3 regions of the Martinezella sp. CNPSo 3795 genome follow, and region 1 is predicted to be linked to each of the others. Evidence: riboswitches for the same ligand, from Rfam matches in the RefSeq annotation. Region 1 holds a riboswitch; each other region holds the start of a gene.

Region 1 (7,919 bases):
GCCGGCATCAATGTTCAGCTAGTGACGATTGCGGTCTATGTCGCAAGCGCGGTACTTGCCGGTCTTGCCGGTATCGTATTGGCGGCTCGTCTCGATTCGGTTCAGCCATCCAGCGGCTTTGGATACGAACTCGACACGATTGCGGCCGTCGTCATTGGTGGCACTTCGCTCTCCGGTGGGTCCGGCGGTATCGGCGGCACGCTGATCGGCGTCCTGATCATCGGTGTCCTGCGCAACGGTCTCAATCTGCTCAACGTCTCGCCATTCCTGCAGCAGGTCATCATTGGCATCGTCATCGTGCTCGCGGTCGGTGCGGAAACGATCCGCAGGCGGCGGGCCTGACATTCTGGCCCGCGTCCGGCGGATCCCAGCGATTTCCCCTCCGAACGGTTTGGAGCGGATCATTTGCCCGAGGGGGAGGATATGCCCAAGGGTTCACTAAAAAAGGAGGAAATGAAATGAAACTTGCGCGCATTCTTCTGACCTCGGCCGCCGTGCTGGCGATGTCGTTGGGCTCTGTTCAGGCAAAAGACACCAAGAAGATCGGCCTGGCGGTCGCGAACCTGCAGGCAAACTTCTTCAACCAGATCAAGCAGTCCGTCGAGGATGAAGCCAAGAAGCGTGGCATTCAGGTCGTCACCGTGGATGCCAAGGGCGACGGTCCGACGCAGATCAACCAGATTCAGGATCTGCTCACCCAGAATATCGATGCCTTGATCTATATTCCGGCCGGTGCCGCTGCCGCGAGTGTTCCGGTAAAGCTCGCCAAGAATGCGGGTATTCCTGTCGTCAACGTCGACCGCAATGCCGACGGCGCGCCTGGCGACACTTTCCTTGCGACGGATTCCATCGCGTCGGCCAAGGCCGTTTGCGACTACATCCTCAAGCAGGCCGGCGGCAAGGGCAAGATGGTGATCATCCACGGCCAGAAGGGCACGACGCCTGAAGTCGACCGCAGCAAGGGTTGCGCCGAATCGCTGAAGGCAAACCCCGGCGTGAAGGTGGTTGCCGAGCAATATTCCAACATGTGGGCCCAGGACGAGGGCTTCCAGATCATGCAGAACATGCTGCAGGCAAATCCCGACGTATCGATCGTGTTTGCTCAGGCCGACGCGCTTGCCCTCGGCGCCGCGCAGGCGATCAAGGTTGCAAACCCGTCCCAGAAGATCGTTGTCGGCGGCTTCGACGGCGATACGGCGGCTCTGGAAGCGCTCAGCAAGGGTGTCTTCGATGTGACCGCGACGCAGCAGACGCAGAAGATGGGCCGCGACGCGGTCGCCAATGCCGTCAAGCTCGTCGCCGGCGAGAAGGTGCCCGCGGTGCAGCTCATGGACGCCACGCTGACGACCAAGGAAAACGTGGCCGGCTTCATCGCCAACCACCCGTAATCGTCCTGAAATCTTGAGGAGGTGTGCCGTGACTGAGCCCGTTCTTTCCCTGAGGGGCATATCCAAGCGCTACGGACCGCTTCAGGTGCTGAAGAATGTCAGCCTTGATGTCTATCCGGGTGAAGTGGTCGCGCTTCTCGGTGAAAACGGCGCCGGCAAATCGACCTTGTCGGGCATCATCGCCGGATCACGCACGCCTTCCGAGGGAACGATGACATGGCTGGGGCAGCCCTATGCGCCCGCCACGCCGCGCGAGGCGATCGACAAGGGCGTCGTCCTGATCCATCAGGAATTGCAGCTCCTGCCGCATCTTTCGATCGCCGAAAATGTCTTCATCGGGCGATGGCCGATGAAGAACGGGGCTGTCGATCGCCCTCAGATGGTCCGGCGCGCCCAGGAACAGCTCGCACGCCTGAACCTACATATTCCAGCGACACGCAAGGTCGCGGGCCTGTCGACTGCCAATCAGCAGCTCATCGAGATCGCCAAGGCGCTGGCGCTCAATGCCAAGCTGCTGATTCTCGATGAGCCGACCGCAGCGCTTGGTGGCGCGGAGACGGAAGCGCTGTTCGAGCAGGTGAGAAAGCTTCGGTCTGAAGGTGTCGGCATCATCTACATCTCCCACCGCATGGAGGAGATCAAGCAGATCACCGATCGCATCGTCGTCCTGCGCGATGGCGAGCGGGTTCAGGAGTTCGCCGACAGCGCCACACCCGTTCGTACCATCGTTGAAAGCATGGTCGGCCGTTCGCTGGACCGGATGTTCCCGGCTCTTCCCGAACCGACGGATCGCCCTGTTTTGCAGGTCAGCGGATTGAGTTCGCCTGACGGGTCCTTCCAGGACGTGACGTTCGAAGTTCGCGCCGGGGAGATCCTCGGCATTGCCGGGCTGGTCGGTGCCGGCCGCACCGAACTCGTCCGTGCCGTTTCTGGCGCTGATCCGATCATCGCCGGCTCGATCAAGCTGGAGGGTGAGGAGCTCAAGCTTCGCAATCCGGCCGATGCGATCGCCAAGGGCATCGTGATGGTGCCCGAGGATCGCAAGGAGCAGGGTCTCGTCGTTGGCCATCGCATCAGTGAAAACATCATCTATGCCAATCTCGATAAGCTCGGTGGGCGCTGGATCACATCACGTGTCAAACGTGCTTTCGCCGAAAAGGCTGTGGCGAAATTCGGCGTTAAAGGCCGGGCCGAGCAATATGCCTCGGACCTGTCGGGCGGCAACCAGCAAAAGGTAGTCATCGCAAAGTGGCTGATGCGTGACCCCAAGGTCGTCGTCCTCGATGAGCCGACCCGTGGCATCGATGTCGGCGCGCGAGCCAGCATTTACGACATCATCGTCAACCTCGCAAAGCAGGGGGTGGCCGTCATCGTCGTCAGCTCCGATCTCGAGGAGGTTCTTGGTGTCTCCAACCGGATTCTCGTGCTTGCACAGGGCAAGCAGGCAGGCATTCTCAATCGTGACGAGGCCAATGACGTCTCTGTCATGGAACTTGCGACAATCTAGACAAACAGAAAGGAAGAGCGGTGTCCGACATCACTCTGAACGCCCCGAAGCTTTTCGATCTTGAGGGACAGGTCGCGCTTGTGACCGGCGCTGGAAGCGGGATTGGGCAGCGTATCGCCATCGGTCTTGGGCAGTGCGGCGCCAACGTCGCGCTTCTGGACCGTCGATCCGACGATGGTCTCGCGAACACGGCTTCGCATATCGAAGCGGCCGGTCGCCGTTCCATCCAGATCGCGGCTGATGTCACCAGCAAATCTTCTCTTGCGGATGCGGTTGCCCGCACACAGGCGGAGCTTGGTGCCTTGACGCTTGCAGTCAATGCCGCCGGTATCGCCAATGCCAATCCCGCGGAAGAGATGGAAGAAGAACAGTACCAGACGCTGATGGACATCAACCTGAAGGGCGTTTTTCTGTCCTGCCAGGCGGAAGCACGCGCGATGCTGAAGAACGGACGCGGATCGATCGTCAATATCGCCTCCATGTCCGGCGTCATCGTCAATCGCGGCCTGAGCCAGGCTCATTACAACGCCTCCAAAGCCGGTGTGGTCCACATGTCGAAGTCGCTCGCGATGGAGTGGGTCGGTCGCGGCATCCGCGTCAACACCATCTCGCCGGGATATACGGCGACGCCGATGAACACGCGTCCGGAAATGGTTCATCAGACCAAACTTTTCGAAGAGCAGACGCCGATGCAGCGCATGGCAACGGTCGATGAGATGGTCGGCCCAGCCGTCTTCCTGCTGTCGAATGCCGCAAGCTTCGTGACGGGCGTCGATCTGCTCGTCGATGGCGGGTTTTGCTGCTGGTGATGCGATGAGGAAACTGATTGCCGGCAACTGGAAAATGAACGGTCTCGCGTCCTCCCTGGCCGAGATCGAGGCGCTGAAGGGAATAACGGACGACGCGGCGTGTGACATCGTCGTCTGCCCGCCCTTAACGCTGGTCGAGAAAGCGGTCGAACGGGTGCGACGATCAGGGATTGCCATTGGGGCACAGGATTGTCACGCGCGGACCTCAGGCGCCTATACCGGAGATGTTTCCGCCGAGATGCTCGCCGAAATCGGCGCTCGTTTCGTCATTCTGGGACATTCCGAGCGGCGCTCGGCCTATAGGGAGACGGACGGCGCAGTTGCGGCCAAGGCTGTCGCGGTCCATGAGACCAGGCTGACGAGCATCATTTGCGTCGGGGAGACACGTGCGGAACGGGACGAGGGCAGGGCGATCGAAGTGGTTCGTGCCCAGCTAGAAGCATCAATTCCCAACACCGCAACCAGTTCGAACACGGTGATCGCCTATGAACCAGTGTGGGCGATCGGAACAGGGCTAGTTCCGACCCTGGAGCAGATCGAGGAGATGCATTCGTCCATCCGTCAGGCGCTTGAAAAGCGGCTGGGAGAAGAGGGGAAGGATGTCAGGATCCTCTATGGCGGCTCGGTCAAAGCATCGAACGCAAGGGCAATCTTCGGCGTTCGCAACGTCGATGGTGCCCTGGTCGGGGGCGCATCCCTGAAGGCATCGGAGTTTGCCGGGATTATCTCGGCCGCCGTTTGAAGTCGCCAGCAACAGGCGGGCGCTCGGCCCCTTGAGCCGGCGCCTGGCGTGGCTGTCACCGCGAAAGGAATAGGAAATGCAGCGTTTCGAAAACAAGACCGTGGTCATCACCGGCGCGAGCCGCGGCATCGGGGCCGCGATCGCCAGACGGTTCGCGCGTGAGGGCGCCAATCTCGTAGTCTCGGCCAATGAGGATTCCGTCCATGCGGTCGCCGATGCGATCAAGGCTGACGGCGGGAAGGCGATTTCCTTCATCGGTGACGTGACCGACAAGGCCAGTGTGAAGGGGCTCTACGAGGCGGCTGAGGTGGCCTTCGGTGCCGTCGATGTTTCCATCCAGAATGCCGGTGTCATCACCATCGCCCGCGTCGAGGACATGACCGAGGGCGAATGGGACAAGGTCATGGCGGTCAATACCAAAGGTGTCTTCCTCTGCGCCCAGGAGGCGATTGCCCGCATGCGCAAACATGGCCGCGGCGGCCGCATCATCAATACCGCTTCCGGCCAGGCGCGGGACGGCTTCATCTACACGCCGCATTATGCGGCATCGAAGATGGGCGTCGTCGGCATTACCCAGAGCCTTGCCAAGGAAGTCGCGACCGAAGGCATCACAGTGAACGCTTTTTGCCCAGGCATCATCGAAACCGACATGTGGGCCTATAACGACCAGGCTTGGGGGAAGCTTTTGGGCAATTACGGCCCCGGCGAACTCATGAAGGAATGGGTCCAGGGCATTCCGATGAAACGGGCCGGATCGGGCGAAGATGTCGCCGGTCTCGTCACTTTCCTGGCCAGCGACGATGCGGCCTATATCACGGGCCAGACGATCAATGTCGATGGCGGTTTGATCATGTCGTAGTTCGACAACGAGGAACGGTGCGTTCATTGAGCGGATCGGATTCTCGACGTTTTGGCGATCAAAGCCTCTTGCGGAACGAGGCATTGATCCCTTATCTTTCAATTGTTCTCAGGGCGGGGTGTAATTCCCCACCGGCGGTATGGGGAGTTTCCTCGAGCCCGCGAGCGCCTTCCGAGCTTTCGGAAGGGTCAGCAGATCCGGTGAGATGCCGGAGCCGACGGTATAGTCCGGATGGAAGAGAGCAACGCAGCAGACGCCGCGTCGTGGCGGCGTTCACATGCTTGTTCGCCCAAGGGAAAATGGTGGCTTTGACCGGCCATGCACGCCGTTTCGAACGGCAACCCTTGAAAGGCAGGAAAATGGCAATTTCGAAAATTGAAGATGCGATCGCTGCGATTGCGCGGGGCGAGATCATCGTGGTTGTCGATGATCGTGACCGCGAAAACGAAGGCGATCTGGTGATCGCCGCGGAAGCGGTCACACCGCAGGCGATCGCGTTCATGATGAACCATGCCCGTGGTCTCATCTGCGTTCCGATGGAGGGCGAGAGGCTCGACGAGCTCGATATTCCGTTGATGGTGCCGCGCAACACGGAAGTCCTCAAGACCGCCTTCACCGTTTCCGTCGACTACATTCCGGAAACCACGACCGGAATATCCGCCGCCGACAGGGCGGCAACCGTTCAAGCCCTCGTCAGGGACGGATCGCGTCCTGAGGAATTTGCCCGGCCCGGTCATATCTTTCCGCTTCGCGCGCATCCAAACGGCGTCCTGTCGCGTCCTGGGCACACGGAAGCAGCCGTGGATCTGGCCCGGCTTGCCGGCCTTTCGCCGGCCGGCGTCATCTGCGAAGTGGCGAACGACGACGGCACGATGGCGCGCCTTCCAGAGCTTGAGGTCTTTGCCGAGCGGCATGGCCTCCATCTCGTGACGATCGAGGATCTGATTGCCTACAGGGCCGCAAGCGCTCCCTTCAAGGCTGCCTGATCGTTCCGATACAGCCTATTTTGATCCTGCCCGGATCGATGCTTGCGCAAGGCTCTCCTATGCTCCTTGAGGATGAAGGAGAGCCTTCTTCAGCCGATGAATATGCCCGGCGCCGATCCCGCAGCAACCACCGACCATCGTCGCGCCGGCATCGACCCATGAACAGGCGAAGCGCGAATAGGCGTCGTCATTCAGATCCTGACGGGTCGCGTGAAGGCCCTCGTTGGCGGCCGACTCGCCTTGTTCTCCCTCGAAAGCATTGGCATAGACGCCGATCCGCAGATTATTGCCGCCCTGCTTGAAAACCTCCGCTGCCGCATCGACGGCCTTTCGCATGACTTCCGGTTTGCTGCAGTTGAACAGGAGCGCTTCGGCACCGGATGATGCTGCCCACCGAGCCGCGTCCTCGACAAGTTCGCCGGAGCGGAGCTTAGGCGAGGCGCCATGCCTTTGCGCGGCGTCATCCGCAAGCGTGAAGGAGATCCAGAACGGTTTGCCGCTTTCAGCGACCGCTGTCCGAACCGCCCCTCCCTCCGCGATCAAGCTGAGGGTTTCCCCGAGCCAGACATCGACGTAAGGATCGAGGTTTTCGACCAGAACCTTGAGGTAGTCCTGAACGCGTGAGGGATCGAAATTCTGGGGTTCGTACGATCCGAAGATCGGAGGCAGGGAGCCTGCGACCAGGATTTTTCGATCCTTGCTCGCATCGGCGGCGTCGCGCGCCAGCCGTCCGGAAAGAGCGATGAGATCAGGCCCTTCCTTCCAGAACCGTTCCTCGCCAATGTGGAAGGGTACGAGCGCGTAGCTGTTGGTCGTAACGACATCCGAACCGGCAGCGATGAATTCGTCATGCACCTGCCGGACAATCTCCGGTGAATCGACCAGCGCGAGCGCCGACCATTCCGGCTGCTTCAGTTCCGCGCCGAGACGCAGCAGTTCGCGGCTCATGCCGCCGTCGAGGATCAAGGGTTTGCTCATGAATGGGATCTCCAGAATGGCTCGGATCTGCGGAGAGGTTTGATCTCTCCTTCATGCCGGGGTTAGCGCCGCACCGGCACCTGCGCTTCCAGGAACCGGAAGCTTCGCGCGATGATGGCTGTGATGACGAGATAGAAGACGGTGACGACGATCAGAGGCTCGTAGACCAGCAGGGTGTCCTGACGAACCTTGGTGGCAACGGCATAGAGGTCCATCACGGTGACGGTGAAGGCGAGTGGCGTTGCCTTCAACTGCATGACGATTTCGCCCCCGATCGTCGGCAATGCGATGCGAATGGCTCGCGGTAGCCAGATGCGCCGCGTCAGCGTCAGGGGGCGCATGCCGAATGCGCGGCCGGCTTCCAGCTCGCCTTTCGGGACGGCAAGCAATGCGCCGCGCAAAACCTCCGCCTCATAGGCCGCGTAATTCAGCGTGAAGCTGACGGCCGCGAAGAAGAAACCTTCACGTAGGATCGGCCAGAACAGGCTTTGGCGGATTCCCGGGATCATCGGCAGAAGAGAGCCGACGCCGTAGTAGAGCAGCCAGAGCTGTATCAGCAGCGGCGTGCCCCGAAAGAAGGTGCAGTAGCCACGCGCAAGGCTTCGCAGGATGGGGCCGCCGCTGACCTGGGAAAAGGCGAGGCCGATCGC
Region 2 (7,919 bases), on a different contig from region 1:
ATCGAGCGGTCCGACCTGGGCGACGCACAAGGCGCTGATGCAGATGACGTCGCCGATCGTCGATTGCGGCGTGCATTATGTCGACGTCATGTGTCAGATCACCGATGCCAAGCCCGTCGAGGTGCGCGGCATGGGCCTGCGGCTGACGCAGGAGATCAAGCCGGACATGTATAATTACGGCCATCTGCAGGTGATCTTCGAAGACGGTTCCGTCGGCTGGTACGAGGCCGCCTGGGGTCCCATGATCTCGGAGACGGCCTTCTTCGTGAAGGATGTCATGTCGCCGAACGGCTCGGTTTCGATCGCCATGGATCAGAACGCCAAGTCCGACGATATCGACATGCATACGAAGACATCCGTTATCCGGCTGCATAGCGCTGAAACGGGACCCGACGGCCAGTTCATCCGGCCGGATCAGGACTTGCATATGGACGGCGAACCGGGTCACCAGGAACTGTGCAACTTCGAGCAGGCCTTCATGCTGAAGGCCATCCGCGAGGATCTCGACCTCAATCGTCATATGACTGATGCCGTTCAATCTCTGCGCATATGCCTCGCCGCCGATGAGAGCGTGCGCACCGGCAAGCCCGTTTATCTATAAGGACAAAAGACTGTGGGATCGCTTCAACTGAAATCCATCCGCAAGGCCTATGGTACGCATGACGTGCTGAAGGGCATCGACCTCGAGGTGAAGGATGGTGAGTTCGTCATCTTCGTCGGTCCTTCCGGCTGCGGCAAGTCGACCCTGCTGCGCAGCATCGCAGGTCTCGAAGACGTGACCTCCGGTGCCGTGCTGATCAACGGCCAGGATGTGACTGTGACGCCGCCCGCCAAGCGTGGCATCTCGATGGTCTTCCAGTCCTATGCGCTCTATCCGCATCTGACCGTCAAGGACAATATGGGCCTGGGCCTCAAGCAGGCCGGCACGCCGAAGGCCGAGATCGACAGCCGCGTCGAAAAGGCCTCTGGCATGCTCTCACTTGCGCCCTATCTCGCCCGCCGGCCATCGGAGCTTTCCGGTGGCCAGCGCCAGCGCGTCGCCATCGGCCGCGCCATCGTGCGCGAACCGGAGCTTTTCCTCTTCGACGAGCCGCTGTCGAATCTCGATGCGGCGCTGCGTGTGCAGACGCGCCTCGAAATCGCCCGGCTGCATCGCAGCCTGCAGGCAACGATGATCTACGTGACCCACGATCAGGTCGAAGCGATGACGCTTGCCGATAAGATCGTCGTGCTCAATGCCGGTGCGATCGAGCAGATTGGCTCGCCGATGGAGCTTTATAACCGCCCGGCCAATACTTTCGTTGCCGGCTTCATCGGCTCGCCGCAGATGAATTTCATCGAGGCCGAGCGCCTCGGCGAAAGCGGCGCCAAGACCGTCGGCATCCGCCCCGAGCATATCACGCTATCACGCGATCGGGGTGCATGGGCCGCCAAAGTCATCCACGTCGAGCATCTCGGCGCGGACACCATCATCTATCTGGAGTCGGAGACCACCGGTCTTCTCACGGCGCGTCTCTTCGGTGAACACAAATACGAGCCGGACGAAATGGTTTATGCGACGCCGGATGCGAACCAGATGCATCGTTTCGATGTGAACGACAAGGCGATCCGGGCGTGAATGGCCCCACCGAGAGGAGGCAATAGGCTCCGTCTCGGCTGCATCTCGTCCGCTTGAGTTGCATCGTCATTCGCTTTGCGGCCGCGGAGGATCGCCCGCTGTCAGAGCAGCCCGCTCAATGACTTCGGCTATGTGGACGGAAAGGGCGGGGTCGGAGACGGCGCGGGCAAGCGTCAGACCACCGCTCAGCGTAGCGAGAAGAACGATGGCACGATCCTCTGCCGTCGTTTCACCAGAGCTTGTGCTCCCCGGCAGGCCGGCGGCGACATCGGCGATGAGTTTTTTCAATTCCACCGTATAGGCGCGGCGCGTTTCCTCATCGGCACGCATGACATCGGGGGAAAGGCTTGGCAGTGTGCAGCTGTCACCGAGATCGCAAGTCCGCTTGTAGCCGAGGTAAAAGCTGGCGAGCGCCTTCAACCAGTCTTTCGACTGGTTTTGCCTGAGCGTTAGGATCGCTTGGCGCAGCTCTTCCAATCCTTCCACGACGGCGGTGCGAAACGCTTCGCTCTTGGACTTGAAGTGTCCGTAGAAGGCGCCGTTGGTAACGCCGGCCGCTTTCGTCAGTGCATCAATGCCTGCGCCGCCGTAGCCTTCCCTGCGAAAGACTTGCCCTGCAGCAGCGACTACCCGCGTCCGGGTCTCTTCCTTATGTTCGGCGCTGTAGCGCATTGCTATCTCCATAGAGAGCGATCTCTCTTTATTGCTTGCATAGAGAGCGATCGGTATGTATCGTTAAAGAGTGATCGGTATATATCAATTGCCGTCATAGGTCCAACAAGGAGATACCCCATGCCCATTACACTTACCGTGTCCGAAGGACTGCTTTCATCCGAAGCGCAGGCAAAAGCTTTTGCCGGACTTACGGGTGCAGTCCTCGATGTTGCCGGCCTGACCGGGAATGAATTTATGACGGCCAATGTCATCGGCTCGATCAATGTGCTTCCGGCCGCACATGTGCTGGCAGCCGGAAAGCCCGTCGCTGCAGCCTTCATCGAACTCAAGTTGCCCGAAATCGCGCTTGCGACCACCGAAGCCAAGCGCGCTTTCATTGCAAGGGCGACTGATGTCGTCGAGCAGGCGGCCGAAGGGCGGATCAAGCGTGAGCATATCTGGTCGAACATCGTCTATGCGCCTGAGGGTGCTTGGGGCATTGCGGGACAAAGCTACAGCAATGCCGATCTGGTTGGCGCTATTGCGAGCGCCGCAGCGCCTGAGGTTGAAGCTCATCGCGCGTGAGATGAGATAATTGGCATTGATACCGGGCGGCTGCGTGGGCCGCTCGTCCGACAACAAGGGAGGCAGGAGATGCAACTCGCCAATTATCTGTTTTTCACGACGCATTGCGAGGAAGCGCTTGCCTTCTATACAGTCTGCGGGCTCGGCGAAGTGACGCTGTTGGTTCGTCATGGTGCTGATGGGGTGCCGCTTGCCAACGAAGCGATGCGGGACAGGGTTATGCACGCTCGCTTTGAGGGGCCAGGCGTCTCGTTCTTCGCTTCCGACAATCACGATGCCGAGCCGATGAGAGGTTCCGCTCATATGCTCATAATGGATGACCGAGAGAGCACCGAGAGGATTTTTGCTCGATTGGCTGAGGGCGGCGCGGTGACGACGCCACTCGCCGTTCAGCCTTGGGGCAGCTACTACGGCAAGCTGACGGACCGGTTCGGCGTGCAATGGATGGTAGACTGCCTGCAATAGGAGCTAACTGATCACGCGCGAAAGATTATCATTATTAGTCCAGTCGTCCGGACGAATTTATGTGACTGTCATGAGGTGGAGTTATAAAGGGTTCAGTTCACTCCAACAGCGAGAGCATGATGACAAGCGCAGCAACGACTTACGCGACATGGCACAAGGAACCGCAGGGCGACGCCGCCATGGCAGAATCGCATAGCCCTTATTGGCGTCACTTCATTGAGACGGTGCCGGAGCGGGATTTCTCCTCGAAGACCGTCCTGGATTTCGGCTGCAACCGTGGCGGCTTTCTACGGCTGCTTTACGCCATGCGGCCGTTCCGACGCGGTGTCGGCATCGATATCGCTTCGGAATCGGTGGCTGCCGCTGTCGAAGCCGCAGGCAACATGCCGCTCCAGTTTCATGTCACGACCGACCTGGCGCCCTTTGCCGACAGCTTCGACGTGGCTTTCAGCTATGAGGTGATCTATCTGCTGCCGCAGTTGCGAGAGCATGCCGAGGGAATGTTCCAGGCCATGCGCAATGGGGGCGTCTATTACGCGGTGACCGGGTGCCACAATGAAATGCCGCTTTGGCCGAAGTGGCTCGAGCTGATCGGCAACAACAGCAACGCGCCCATGCAGGATCGTTCGCCACAGGATTATATCGAAGCCTTCACGGCGGCCGGCTTCGATGTTTCGGTCAGGCGTTTCGGCTATGATGGTTTTGTGCGTGCCACCAAGGATCGGAAATATTATCCGAGCATTCTCGATGCGTTGAGCTATCCAGCCGAATACAAGCTGCTGTTCCGGCTGGAGAAGCGTATCTGATATGGAGACGATCGACCGAAAGGGCGGCAGCGCGCTCTGGCATCAGATCGGCGAGATCCTGGCGGCCGATATTGCCGCCGGGACTTTCGCGCCCGGAGAGAAATTGCCGACCGAGCCCGAGCTGATGCGGCGGTTCGGCGTCAGCCGTTTCACCGTGCGGCAGGCGCTGGGGCACTTGGAGCAGCGTGGATTGGTCCGCGCCGAACAGGGGCGGGGAACCTTCGTTCATAGGGGCGTGCTCGACTATACGCTGTCGAAACGCACCCGCTTCCACAAAAATCTGATCGAGCAAGGTTTCGAACCGGGCGGCGAGCTGCTCGTTCACGAGATCGTGCCGGCGACCGAACGCGTCGCGGCCCATTTAAAGATCGCAATCGGCGCGTCGGTCATCCATCGTCGCGGTGTCATGACGGCCGACGGTATTCCAGTGGAATTGGGGGATTCCTATTATCCGGCCGAACGTTTTCCCGATTTCGATCAGGCTAGATTGAGGCATCCGACAATCTCGGCAGCGCTCGCCAGCTATGGCGTCACCGACTATGAGCGCTTGTCGACGGAGATCGAGGCGCGCATGCCGACGGCCGACGAGGCGCGGATCCTGCGCCAGCCGAAATCCGCGCCGTTGCTGGTGACGCGCAAGGTGGATGCGGATACCGACGGAGTGCCGATCACCTATTCGGAATCGGTCTGGCCGGCCGAGCGCACTACATTCAATCTCGATCTGCGGTGAGAGCGCCGGAGAGCCCTTGAGGCTCTTCGCGAGCTTGAACTAGCGGTGGGAGAGGATATTGACCACCTTGCCGAAGGGGTCGCGGACGTAGAAGCGGCGGACACCCCACGGCTCGTCCGTCAGGTCATACAATATGCCGAAGCCCATGGAGGTGGCGCGCTGATAAAGCGTATCGACATCGTCGACTTCGATGGAAAGGTCGGGGACGAGCGTTCCCGAACCGCCCTCGCTGGCGACGCTGATCTGCGGCACTGTTGCCGCTTCAGAGGCGAAGGTCAGGATCCAGCCGTGATCCATGACGATGTCGAGGCCGAGCAGGTCGTGGTAGAAAAGACGGGCCGTGGCGGGATCGGCGGCGGACAGGTTCGGGATGATGCGTAGGACGGTCACTGACGTTTCTCCCTTGTGATGTGGAGGCGAGCTCTAGCCGCGCCTCCACGATGCTGGTTCAGACCGTGACGGCCGGCAGCAACTTGGCGCGCTCCGCCAGGATGTGGCGGCAGGCGCTGGCGACTTCCCGGCCCTTGATGATGAAATGTTCCTTGAAGAACTGGATGTGGGCTTCCGACTCCTGGAAGTGATGCGGGGTCAGGACTGCCGACAGGATCGGCACGCCGGTGTCCAGCTGGACGCGCATCATAGCATCAAGAACCGTATTGGCGACAAATTCATGGCGATAGATGCCACCGTCGACAACGAAAGCGGTGGCAACGATTGCGGAATAACGGCCGTTGCGGGCGAGCGTCTGAGCATGCAGCGGAATTTCCAAGGCGCCGGGCACGTCGAAGATATCGATCGGCGATGCACCTTCCGTCGTCTGCCATTCGGCAACGAAGGAGTCGACCGAGCGATCGACGATATCGGCATGCCAGCGAGCCCGAATGATCGCGACGCGGCTCGGCTGGGTAGAAATCGAAATGGTCATGAATTTTGCCTTTCAAGGGTTGTTGTCAAATATCCCTTGGGCGAACACGCAACATCGCGGCATCCCTCGCGCGGAGGAGGTGCGATCCTGCTTGCTCTCTTCCATCCGGACTATACCGTCGGCTCCGGCATCTCACCGGATCTGCTGACCCTTCCGAAAGCTCGGAAGGCGCTCGCGGGCTCGAGGAAACTCCCCATACCGCCGGTGGGGAATTGCACCCCGCCCTGAGAACGTCCGGACTATAAATGCTTTCTCTCATGAAAATCAAAGAAAAACGCCGGGCTTCTGACCCGGCGTCCGCGAATAATTTTCCAAAATGACCCTGCGACGCAGGGTGCTTTCTCAATCCTGAATCACGAGCAGATCGGAGGAGGCGAAGCGCAGCGTCACCTTCTCGCCGACGCTCGGAGGCATCATCCCGGGGCTGTTGAACATGTCGAAGGAAATCGTGTTGCCAGCAACGTTCATGCGGGTGCGAATGACCGAACCCAGGAAGTGTGCCGAAGAGACTTCGCCCGTGAGAGCGGTATCGCCTTTGGCTGATTCCGCCAGCGAACCGGCTTCCGGACGCAGGGCAAGCGATACGGTATCGCCTGGCTTGTAGGCCGTCACCGACTGCTTCAGGGTCACGCCCTGATCGCCGATCATGATGCGGTTGCTATCGGGATCGACGACCTTGCCTTCGATCAGGTTCAGCGTACCGACGAAGGAAGCGACGAAGCGGGTTGCCGGCGTGTTGTAAATCTCGAAAGGCGTGCCGATCTGATCGGCGCGACCGGCATTCATGACGACGATGCGATCCGAGATCGACAGGGCTTCTTCCTGGTCGTGGGTCACGAAAACGGTGGTGATGCCGAGCTGCTGCTGGATGGCGCGGATTTCTTCGCGCAGCGAGATGCGGATCTTCGCGTCGAGCGCCGAAAGCGGCTCGTCGAGCAGCAGCACCTGCGGCTTGACGGCGATAGCGCGGGCGAGCGCCACGCGCTGCTGCTGGCCGCCGGACATCTGATAGGGATAGCGGCCGGCGAGATGATCGAGCTTGATGAGAGCCAGCATCTCCTTGACGCGCTTATCGATGTCGGGCTTTGCCATGCCGGCCACCTTGAGGCCGAAAGCGACGTTGTCGTGCACCGTCATGTTCGGGAACAGCGCGTAGGCCTGGAACACCATGCCGATATTCCGCTGGTTCGGTTTTAACGCCCGCTGATCCTTGCCGTTGATCGACAGGGTGCCGGCGGTCGGCGTTTCGAAACCGGCGATCATGCGCAGCACGGTCGTCTTGCCGCAGCCCGATGGTCCAAGGAAGGAGATGAATTCTCCCTTCTCGATTTGCATATTGAAATCGTGAACGACCTGAACTTCGCCGAATGATTTCTTGATGTGGGTGAGTTCGAGAAAAGCCATGGTGAGAAGCCTTACGCCTTAACCGGAGCCAGTTTTGAGAAGCGGGAAACGAGCTGCAGCAGACCCATGCTAAGCCAGGTGACAGCAAGCGCAATGATGGCGAGCGCCGAGGATTGATAAGCCTGGTTGGCGCCGACGAGCTGCATGTAAGGGCCGAAAGCCGGACGATTGAGCAGCGAGGCCATCGTGAATTCGCCCATGACGATCGCCAGCGTGATGAATGCGCCGGAGAGGACGCCGCTCATGACATTGGGGAAAATGCAGCGGAGCATGATGGTTGTCCACTTCGCGCCAAGGCTTTCTGCGGCTTCCGTCAGGGTGCCGACATCGATCGTGCGCATCGCCGTGTCGACTGAACGATACATATAGGGGAGCGCCAAGACAATATAGGAGCAGACAAGAAGGAAGTTCGTCGTCTGCTCGAAGCCTGTCAAAGGCAGGATCGATGACGAATTGTAGAGGCGCAGATAGCCGAAGACGATGACGATGGCGGGGATGACCAGCGGCATCAGCGTGATGAACTCGACGATCGGGCGTATTTGGGGCAAACGGAGGCGCACCCAATAAGCCGTAGGCACCACGATCAACATGCCGAAGATGATGGTCAGCAAGGCCATGAGCATCGAATAGCCGAACGCATACAGGAAGTGAGCGTCCGAAACGACTGATGCATAGGCGTCAAAACTATAGGCGTCGCGACGCATGCGCAGTGAGAATTCCAGCGTACCGATG
Region 3 (7,919 bases), on a different contig from region 1:
CCCGGTGCGCGCGAGGACGTCAGTAAGCAGGTTTTCGCAGCATGCGAAAAGGGCGCCGCAGTGCTGTTGATCGCTGACACGCTAGAAGAAGCGATTTCTCTGGCTGATACCATCACCGTTATGCGCGATGGTGAGATCACCGCCACGTTCGACCTCAACTCTGGTTCGATCCCGACCCATGCCGAACTTGTGGGGAAAATGATATGACAATGGAGGTTACCCAGGTGAACTCGCCCGCGGACATGTCGAAAGCCAAGATCGGCTCCGCAAATCTCAAGGCGTTCGCGCCACTCGCCGTGCTGCTGATCCTTCTTGGCATCATCTCTATCTTTCAGCCGACTTTTGTTGGCGGCGTAGGTCTTGAGATCCTCGCCTACCAGGCAATTCCGATCCTGTTGCTAGGCTTGGGCCAGTTCGGCGTAATCCAGCTCGGCCGCATCGATCTCTCGAGTGCGACTGTGGCGGTGCTCGCTTCGGTCTCGGTCGCCCAGCTCCTGGAACCGCTCGGCATGTTCGCTCCGATCGCCACGATCGGCATCGGTGCAGCAGCCGGGTTCGCCAACGGCATGGTCATCAACTACTTTCAGGTACCATCGTTCGCCGTCACGCTTGGTGCTATCGGTGTCTGGCAATCGCTTTCGCTTGTGATCGCAAAAGAGACTACTGTGTACGTCTCCGCAAATGGCGAAATCATCGACTGGCTCGACAGCTTCCAGATTGGCGGATACTCCGCTGCCGTCTTCATCGGCCTCTTGCTTGCCGTCGTGGCATGGGCTGTGATGCGCTGGACCCGTTTCGGCACCTTTGTGAAGGCAATGGGCCTCAATGAGCGGGCCTCGATCATGTCCGGAGTCCCGACCGCCGCCGTGACAGTGGCGGTGTTCACGATCTCCGGCGCGTTCGCGGCCCTCGCTGGGATCGTCCTGACTGCGCAGCAGGGAACCGCTTCCGCGTCCGGGCTCGGTGTGGGTCTGCTCCTGCCGTCCATCGCGGCGACGATCTGTGGCGGCGTGGCCCTGACTGGTGGCGTCGGTAGCGCGCTCAACGTCATCGTTGGATCCATGATCATCGCACTCATCCCGGTTGGCAGCTCTGTGGTCGGCATCGATCCGCGTTACCAGCAGATCGTATACGGCCTGGTCGTCATCCTTGCAGTGATTCTGACGATCGACCGCACCAAACTCAAATTCGTGAAATAACAAGCCTAGACGGGAGATTTCCGTGACTACTTTCGAAGAGCTTGAACCCAAGGAAGTGTTCAATCATTTCGCCGCTCTTTCTGCGATCCCGCGCGGTTCGCAAAACGAGAAGCAGGTCAGCGACTACATCGTGAATTTCGCTAGAGAGCGGTCTCTCGAAGCGTATCAGGACAAGATGTACAACGTACTTGTTAAGAAACCTGGCACTCCCGGCTATGAAAACGCGCCGGCACTCATTCTTCACGGCCACATGGACATGGTATGCGAGAAGGACCCGGGGGTCGAGCACGACTTCACGAAGGACGGCATCAAGCTGATTGTCGACGGCGACTATATCCGTGCGGACCGGACGTCCCTCGGCGCTGACAACGGCATTGGTTGCTCCTTCATCCTAGCGTTACTGGACTCCAAGGATATTCCCCATCCTCCATTGGAAGCCGTAATGACCGTCATGGAGGAGATGGGCAAGGTCGGCGCATCCGAGTTCGACGTCTCCCAGCTCGAGGGCACTCGGATGGTCGACTTCAACTGGGTGACCGACGAGCAGATCCTTGCGGGTTGCGCGGGCGACATTTCCTGCACCATCGATGTCAATGCTGAATGGGTGACCACTCCCCCGAACACGCAGGCACTCTCGCTCAGCATCGGCGGGCTGCTCGGAGGACATTGCGAATTTGACATCCACCTCGAGCGAGCCAACGGCATTGTGGTTCTGGCGCGCATCCTCAACTCACTGGCGAAGACGTACGATGTCCGGATTGGCCGCTTTGAGGGTGGGGCCCAGAACAACGTCATCCCAGCACATGGCGAACTCGTGCTCGTGGTTCAGCAAGCCGATAAAGCTGCAATTCTGGATGCTATCAAGGAGCTTGAAGCGACGCTCAAGAGCGAGTTCTTGGTCGCCGACCCGGGTCTGAAGGTCACTGTAACTGACGCAGAACTTTCATCCCGGATCTATTCGCAGACAGCAACCCGCCGTGTCGGCCGCATTGCGGCTCTTCTGCCCAATGGCGTCATCAGCATGAGCAGGTCCATCGACGGCCTCGTGGAGAGTTCAAGCAACCTCGGGACCGTGCGTGCGACCGACGACGGATTGACTTTCACCTGCACGATTACGGCGGGTGTGTCCTCGCGAAAGCACGACATCTTTGAACGCATGCGTGAGCTGGCCGAGATGGCCGGCGGCAGAACGGAGTTCAAGCAGTTCGGACTGGACGCCCCGGAGTTTCCGCCGACCCCGAATTCGAAATCTGTTCCCGCAGCCGTAGCAGCTTTCAAGACTGTCCACGGTCGCGAACCAGAAGTTCTTGTATCCTCCTGCAGCCTCGAGCTCGGCTTTTTCGTCAACCGCATCCCTGGACTGGATACGGTGGGCATTGGAACCGAACTGCAGCACCTGCACTCGACGAAGGAGCGTGTGAGCCATCCGTCGGTGGCCCGCTCGTGGAAGGTTGTCCGCGACTTCGTGGGACGCTTGAAGGACTGATTCAAGGATTCGGCCCAATGGACTGGCGAGGCTTGTTCGCCAGCCAACATTCTTCATTCTCGAAACGGGCACCGTCGAAGATAACCTGGCTACCGCCGAGTGCTTCTGCGTGTCCTCTTCCGACAATATTGATGAGGTTAGTTAGATGGAACACCGTGTCCGGCCGCTGCTCGTCGGCAATTGGAAGATGAACGGAATGATCTCGTCGCTGGACGAACTCGCTCAGACGGCATCGAGAAGTGTGGATTTGTCTCTTTTCGTCGACATGGTCATCTGCCCGCCTCTGACCTTGGTTCGCTCCGCTGTAGAGGGCGTCGCCACGTCGCTGCTCGAAATCGGCGCGCAGGACTGCAGCGACGAACAGACAGGCGCATTCACGGGAGACGTCTCCGCGGCCATGCTCGCCAATTGCGGGGCAAAGTGGGTTATCATTGGTCACTCCGAGCGACGGACACTGAGATCAGAAACCAGCGCCGTTGTGTGCCGGAAGGTCCGCCAGGCACTGTCAGCGGGGGTCACTCCGATCGTTTGTATCGGAGAGACCGAAAGTGAAATGCACGAGGGGCGTACGCTCCAAGTTCTCTCGGAGCAGTTGACAGCTTCTCTGCCTTCGGAGGCGGGGCAGGGCGACTTCGTCGTAGCGTATGAGCCAGTGTGGGCAATAGGGAGTGGCAAGACTCCGACAGTCGACGAAATTGCCGGCGTGCACCAATTTATACGGAATTGGTTGGATGCACAGTTTGCCGACCACGGCCCGAAGACGCGGTTGCTTTACGGCGGATCCGTCAAGGCGGAGAACGCCCGCGAAATCATTACCTGCGAGAATGTAAGTGGTGCTCTTGTCGGAGGTGCGAGCTTGAAAGCGGCCAGCTTCCTGGCAATCGCGGATGCCTTCTGCGTTTCCTAGTCCACATTTCCTCACGCAGCGGCCGCTGTTTCATTCGCAATTGGGAGAACGGGCGCTTGAGAACTCCGCCATTTGTCTCCTTTGCTGATATCGTTCTCAGGGCGGGAAGCGATTCCCCGCCGGCGGTATCGGGAAGATCCGGAACCCGCGAGCGCTTCCGGCAGCACCCGGGGAGGTTAGCAGATCCGATAAAATGCCGGAGACGATGGTATAATCCGGATGGAAGAGAGCACGCACAAAGGCGCTGCGCAGCTACAGCGTTCGAATGCTTGTTCGCCAAGGCTAAGTGGTGGCTCGTCATGATCCATGTACGGCGCGGTTTGGGGCTAACCCTTTAAAGGCAGAGAAATGGCATTTTCCCTAATTGAAGATGCAATCGCCGCTATCGGTCGTGGTGAGATCATCCTCGTCGCCGGCAACCGCCACAGAGAGAACGAGGGCGACCTCGTCATCGCATCGGAACTGGTCACTTCAGAAGCGATCCCATGATGAATCATGCGCGGCCTGATCTGCGTACTGAACCGCAGCGTGTTTGGCGGAGGCCATTTTGCCTAAGCTATGCGGCCACGGCTGCTTCGTCCAACGTAGTACCGCTCTTCAGCTTCGGCTGGCGGTGTATTCGCGATGGACTTCAGAAGTCGTCGGTGGTTGAACCAGTCGGCCATTCCATGGTGGCGAATTCCACCGTTTCAAAGCTCTTCCATGGTCCACGCGATTGATCGTTCATGAACACAAATTTCTCATTTCAATATTCTTCGACATTTCATGCCGCTACCAACGCATTTTGTAGTAGCTACCGGAGGACAGCTAGTATCTTCTGGGATAGGACCCCAACATGCGGATATCATCCCTCAATACTAACTGCGCAAGCTGTGATTCAGCCTCAACGTGTCCGGCGAAATCAATCACGTATTGATGGATGTCCAACCGTTCGCGCGTAGGGCGCTCGTAGATATTGAGGATGGACAGCCCGGAATTCACAAAGGTCGCAAGCTGCGAGCTGATCGACGCTTCGTCGCTACGAAGCACAATCGTCGTTCTGTCGAAGCCGGTCGGCCGGGCGATATCTTTGCCAAGAACCCACCAACGCGTAACGTTGTGGAGACCCGCTTCGATACCGGTGCGGAGTTCCTGGAGGTCGTAAAGTTTTGCGCCTAGGCCCGGCCCGAAAGCTGCAAGCTTTGGTGAATTCTCCTCGGCGATATAAGCGACAGTGCCCAGGCGGCTCTCACGCTCCACTCCCGGCATGTTCTCGTCGATCCAAGCCCTGACCTCTTCCAGAGCCACGGGATGACCGAGCACCTTTGTTATCGACGAGAAAGTGGCGTCTTTGCTCGCGATCAGGCTGTAGCTTAACAAACGGGGATATTCCGCAATAACCGTAACCGAGGGGAGAGCAAGAATTTGATCGAGATATGGAGTGGTCCCGACTAGAGAGGTCGTAACCGGTGCACAGATAGCGTCAACCATTCCCGATGCGTACGCCTCGAAGAGGCCATCCTTAAAGGGTACCAGTCCAGGGCCGTTGCTGAAGAGCTCAAGTGTCGCTTGATGTGTCCAGGTCCCCTCGGGTCCAATGAAGCCGACTTTTTTGATATCGGATGCATCAATGATCGGCGGCTGCCGGATTAACTTGTTCATTCCCATGTCCCGGTTGCGCAGCTCATACTGCGGGTGCTTCCATCGTTCGCTAAATGGATAACGGGGCATCTCGGGCGGTTCAATTCGTTTGAAAATATTTTAATGTCATGAAAATCAGGTCAGTTTCGCAGGCTAAATATAAACGAATACTCGGCTGGTGCCTGACGCAGGCTTTCACGTCCATGGATGCCGCGGCCGTCGAATAACCAAGGTATCGGATGGCTTCAGTTCGACGACCTCATCGGCATAGCGGAACGACATTTGATCTTCCAATATGTAAGTCGCCTGTATTCCAATGTGCTGATATCCGGCGACTTCATCTGTCACTGTGAGGAGGCATGGCTCCACACAGTTTCTATCGACGACATCCTGGTCGGTAGGGCGGTTCACGTCGAGAGCAGCAGAATTGTCGATTAGACAAAGCAATATTATGCGAAAGAAGCGAATGCTGCGAGGGAGTTTGTGAAGGAAGCATCCCCACCCTATGTGTTGACGCGAATTTCCGAACGTTTCGTGTGGGCTACACCGTTCTCGACGCTGGCACACGCGGGTGCGACCCTCGCTGTGCCGGTGTTTCGCGACGTCACAGGAGCCGAACGGTGACGAGCGCAGTTCCTTATCAATAGGCTTACGCCAACTCGTGCGTGAGCCCTGCGCCACGAGCCCACGCGTGAAGCAGCTGGCTCGTGGCGGTTAGCATCACAGCAGTTCACCGATTGCCTGGGACGCCAGATCAACCTGTTCGATACGCAGGCCTGCGAGATTTACGCGACCAGAGTCAGGCATGTAGATGCCATGAACCTCTCGGAGGTGCGTGACGTTCTCGGGCGTGACCGGGAGAAGTGAAAACATTCCTTCCTGGCCTGCGACAGCGGAAAGTCGAGGGGCGTAGATGGAAAGCCGGTCTGCCAGCGCTGTTCTGATTTCAGAGACCCGGCTTCGCATCGAGGCAAGTTCGTCGATCCACAGCTTTCGACGGCCCGGATCGCCAAGCACAGCCGCCACAATGGCCGCACCGTGAGCAGGTGGCATCGAATAGCTGGCGCGCGCATGGTACGCGAAATTAGCGACGCCTTTGTTCAGGTCTGTTGCCGAGTTGCCCAACACGAATGCCGCGCCGGTTCGCTCGCGATAAAGCGAGAAGGACTTGGAGCATGATATGGCCACGATGGCCTCATCCGCTGCATTCAACACGGTCAGCATGCCTTCGGCATCCTGTACAAAGCCGCGTCCCAAACCTTGATAGGCGTTATCGAATAGCGGGATGAGGCCTTTCCGCGCGACTACCTCAGCAATCGCCGACCAAGCCTCTTTCGAAATAGCTGCTCCGGTCGGATTGTGGCAGCTTGCATGCAGTAGGATTGCGTCGCCTGATTGTGCGCTCTCAAAGGCAGAAAGCATCTCATCGACATGGACGGCTTGGCTCCGGGGATCGAAGAAGCGATATGTCTTAATGCTCAAGCCAACCGTCCCGAAGATCGCATTATGGTTTGCCCAGGTCGGTGTTCCAATCCAAATGGTCCGGTCCTTGTCATGGGCGAGGATTTCAGCGCTAAGACGCAAGGCAGCAGTTCCACCCGGCGTCTGCACCCCAGCCAATTTTTCGGTCACCGTTCCTTCGCCGAACACCTCGTGTGTCAAAAGCGATACGAATGACGGATCACCCTCGGGACCGATGTAGGACTTTGTGTCCTGAGTTTCCCACAGATGATGCTCTGCGGACTTGACCGCTGCCATGACAGGAGTCCTACCGGTTCCGTCCCGGTATACACCTACGCCGAGATCGATCTTATCGAGACGCTCATTGCTCGCGAATTTCTTGATAAGGGCAAGCAGGGGGTCTGGTTTCCGGTCAGGCAATCCTGCCAAAAGGTACTGCTTAGTCACGCTTTTCCTCCTATTCTATAAAGAAACCGGTCACCTTCGCTCAACGCCGGCAAGGACGCTCAGGCTGCCTCCTGAAGCGCCTGGTCCACGCTACGTTAAGCGCATCAGAGCGGACGCTGGCAATCGTTAGGAAAATATTTTCCTGTGATGAAATGCTCAGAGGTCCGGCCGTGAGTTTCATGACGGGAAAATATTTTCCAGACAATTGATCTCGTGGCGGATTGCCGTAACCTCTCCAAAAAATCGGCCAAAAGGCTGCATCGAAAAAAACAATGGGAACTGAACAAGGAACTCACAAAGACGGCGACGCTTTTCTGGCAGGATCGTTAGGAAGATCTCACGTCCAAATGGAATAGCTGGGTAGCCAGCAACTAAATCTCCTCCCGCACCTTGCGAGACGTCCCGGCCAGCAGGCGTCTCGCTTTTTTGTGATGCATGACATGACTGCTCGATCCGTAGCCCGCTTACAAACTTGGCCTGAAGAAATCCGGTCTACGACGAAGCTGTCTTGGCCACTCATCCTTGGTCAAATCGCTCAGCGTCTGATGCTCATCATCAACGTTGTCATGATAGGCCATCTAGGTGCGAAGGAACTGGCCTCTGGTACGCTGGCAATGGCCATGCTTAACCCGATACTGCTATGCACAGGCGGCATCTTGACAGCTGTGGCTCCGCTCACGGCCCAGGCAATTGGGGCAGGGGATAAATCGGGCGGTCGCGCCTTCTTCCAACAGGGTATGTGGCTCAGCGTAATCCTGTCGTGTCTCGCGGTTCCGCTGCTCTATAATACGGGAACGGC

Evidence for each region. A riboswitch is a leader RNA that binds a small molecule or an ion and turns the genes downstream of it on or off. The one in region 1 is predicted to bind FMN.
Region 2: it holds a riboswitch for FMN, as region 1 does, so the genes downstream of both, AC13QY_RS13505 (6,7-dimethyl-8-ribityllumazine synthase) here and ribB (3,4-dihydroxy-2-butanone-4-phosphate synthase) in region 1, are expected to answer to the same signal.
Region 3: it holds a riboswitch for FMN, as region 1 does, so the genes downstream of both, AC13QY_RS24065 (3,4-dihydroxy-2-butanone-4-phosphate synthase) here and ribB (3,4-dihydroxy-2-butanone-4-phosphate synthase) in region 1, are expected to answer to the same signal.

What each region holds. Positions count from the first base shown of each region.
Region 1 covers NZ_JBXSOQ010000002.1:665,269-673,187, forward strand. The annotation lists gene AC13QY_RS07935 (ABC transporter permease) at 1-342, shown strand, start outside; gene AC13QY_RS07940 (substrate-binding domain-containing protein) at 459-1,388, shown strand; gene AC13QY_RS07945 (sugar ABC transporter ATP-binding protein) at 1,417-2,895, shown strand; gene AC13QY_RS07950 (SDR family oxidoreductase) at 2,916-3,704, shown strand; gene tpiA (triose-phosphate isomerase) at 3,709-4,446, shown strand; gene AC13QY_RS07960 (glucose 1-dehydrogenase) at 4,523-5,305, shown strand; FMN riboswitch at 5,406-5,552, shown strand; gene ribB (3,4-dihydroxy-2-butanone-4-phosphate synthase) at 5,665-6,291, shown strand; gene AC13QY_RS07970 (homocysteine S-methyltransferase family protein) at 6,349-7,269, opposite strand; gene AC13QY_RS07975 (ABC transporter permease) at 7,332-7,919, opposite strand, start outside.
Region 2 covers NZ_JBXSOQ010000004.1:18,778-26,696, forward strand. The annotation lists gene AC13QY_RS13465 (Gfo/Idh/MocA family protein) at 1-601, shown strand, start outside; gene AC13QY_RS13470 (ABC transporter ATP-binding protein) at 614-1,618, shown strand; gene AC13QY_RS13475 (TetR/AcrR family transcriptional regulator) at 1,685-2,290, opposite strand; gene AC13QY_RS13480 (tautomerase family protein) at 2,411-2,857, shown strand; gene AC13QY_RS13485 (VOC family protein) at 2,927-3,322, shown strand; gene AC13QY_RS13490 (class I SAM-dependent methyltransferase) at 3,442-4,128, shown strand; gene phnF (phosphonate metabolism transcriptional regulator PhnF) at 4,130-4,858, shown strand; gene AC13QY_RS13500 (VOC family protein) at 4,898-5,248, opposite strand; gene AC13QY_RS13505 (6,7-dimethyl-8-ribityllumazine synthase) at 5,307-5,783, opposite strand; FMN riboswitch at 5,873-6,019, opposite strand; gene AC13QY_RS13510 (ABC transporter ATP-binding protein) at 6,126-7,187, opposite strand; gene AC13QY_RS13515 (ABC transporter permease) at 7,199-7,919, opposite strand, start outside.
Region 3 covers NZ_JBXSOQ010000010.1:51,018-58,936, forward strand. The annotation lists gene AC13QY_RS24045 (sugar ABC transporter ATP-binding protein) at 1-207, shown strand, start outside; gene AC13QY_RS24050 (ABC transporter permease) at 204-1,199, shown strand; gene pepD (beta-Ala-His dipeptidase) at 1,222-2,685, shown strand; gene tpiA (triose-phosphate isomerase) at 2,831-3,592, shown strand; FMN riboswitch at 3,681-3,827, shown strand; gene AC13QY_RS24065 (3,4-dihydroxy-2-butanone-4-phosphate synthase) at 3,941-4,081, shown strand; partial or broken gene AC13QY_RS24070 (IS3 family transposase) at 4,149-4,304, opposite strand; gene AC13QY_RS24075 (prephenate dehydratase) at 4,400-5,233, opposite strand; gene AC13QY_RS24080 (aromatic amino acid transaminase) at 5,933-7,120, opposite strand; gene AC13QY_RS24085 (MATE family efflux transporter) at 7,561-7,919, shown strand, end outside.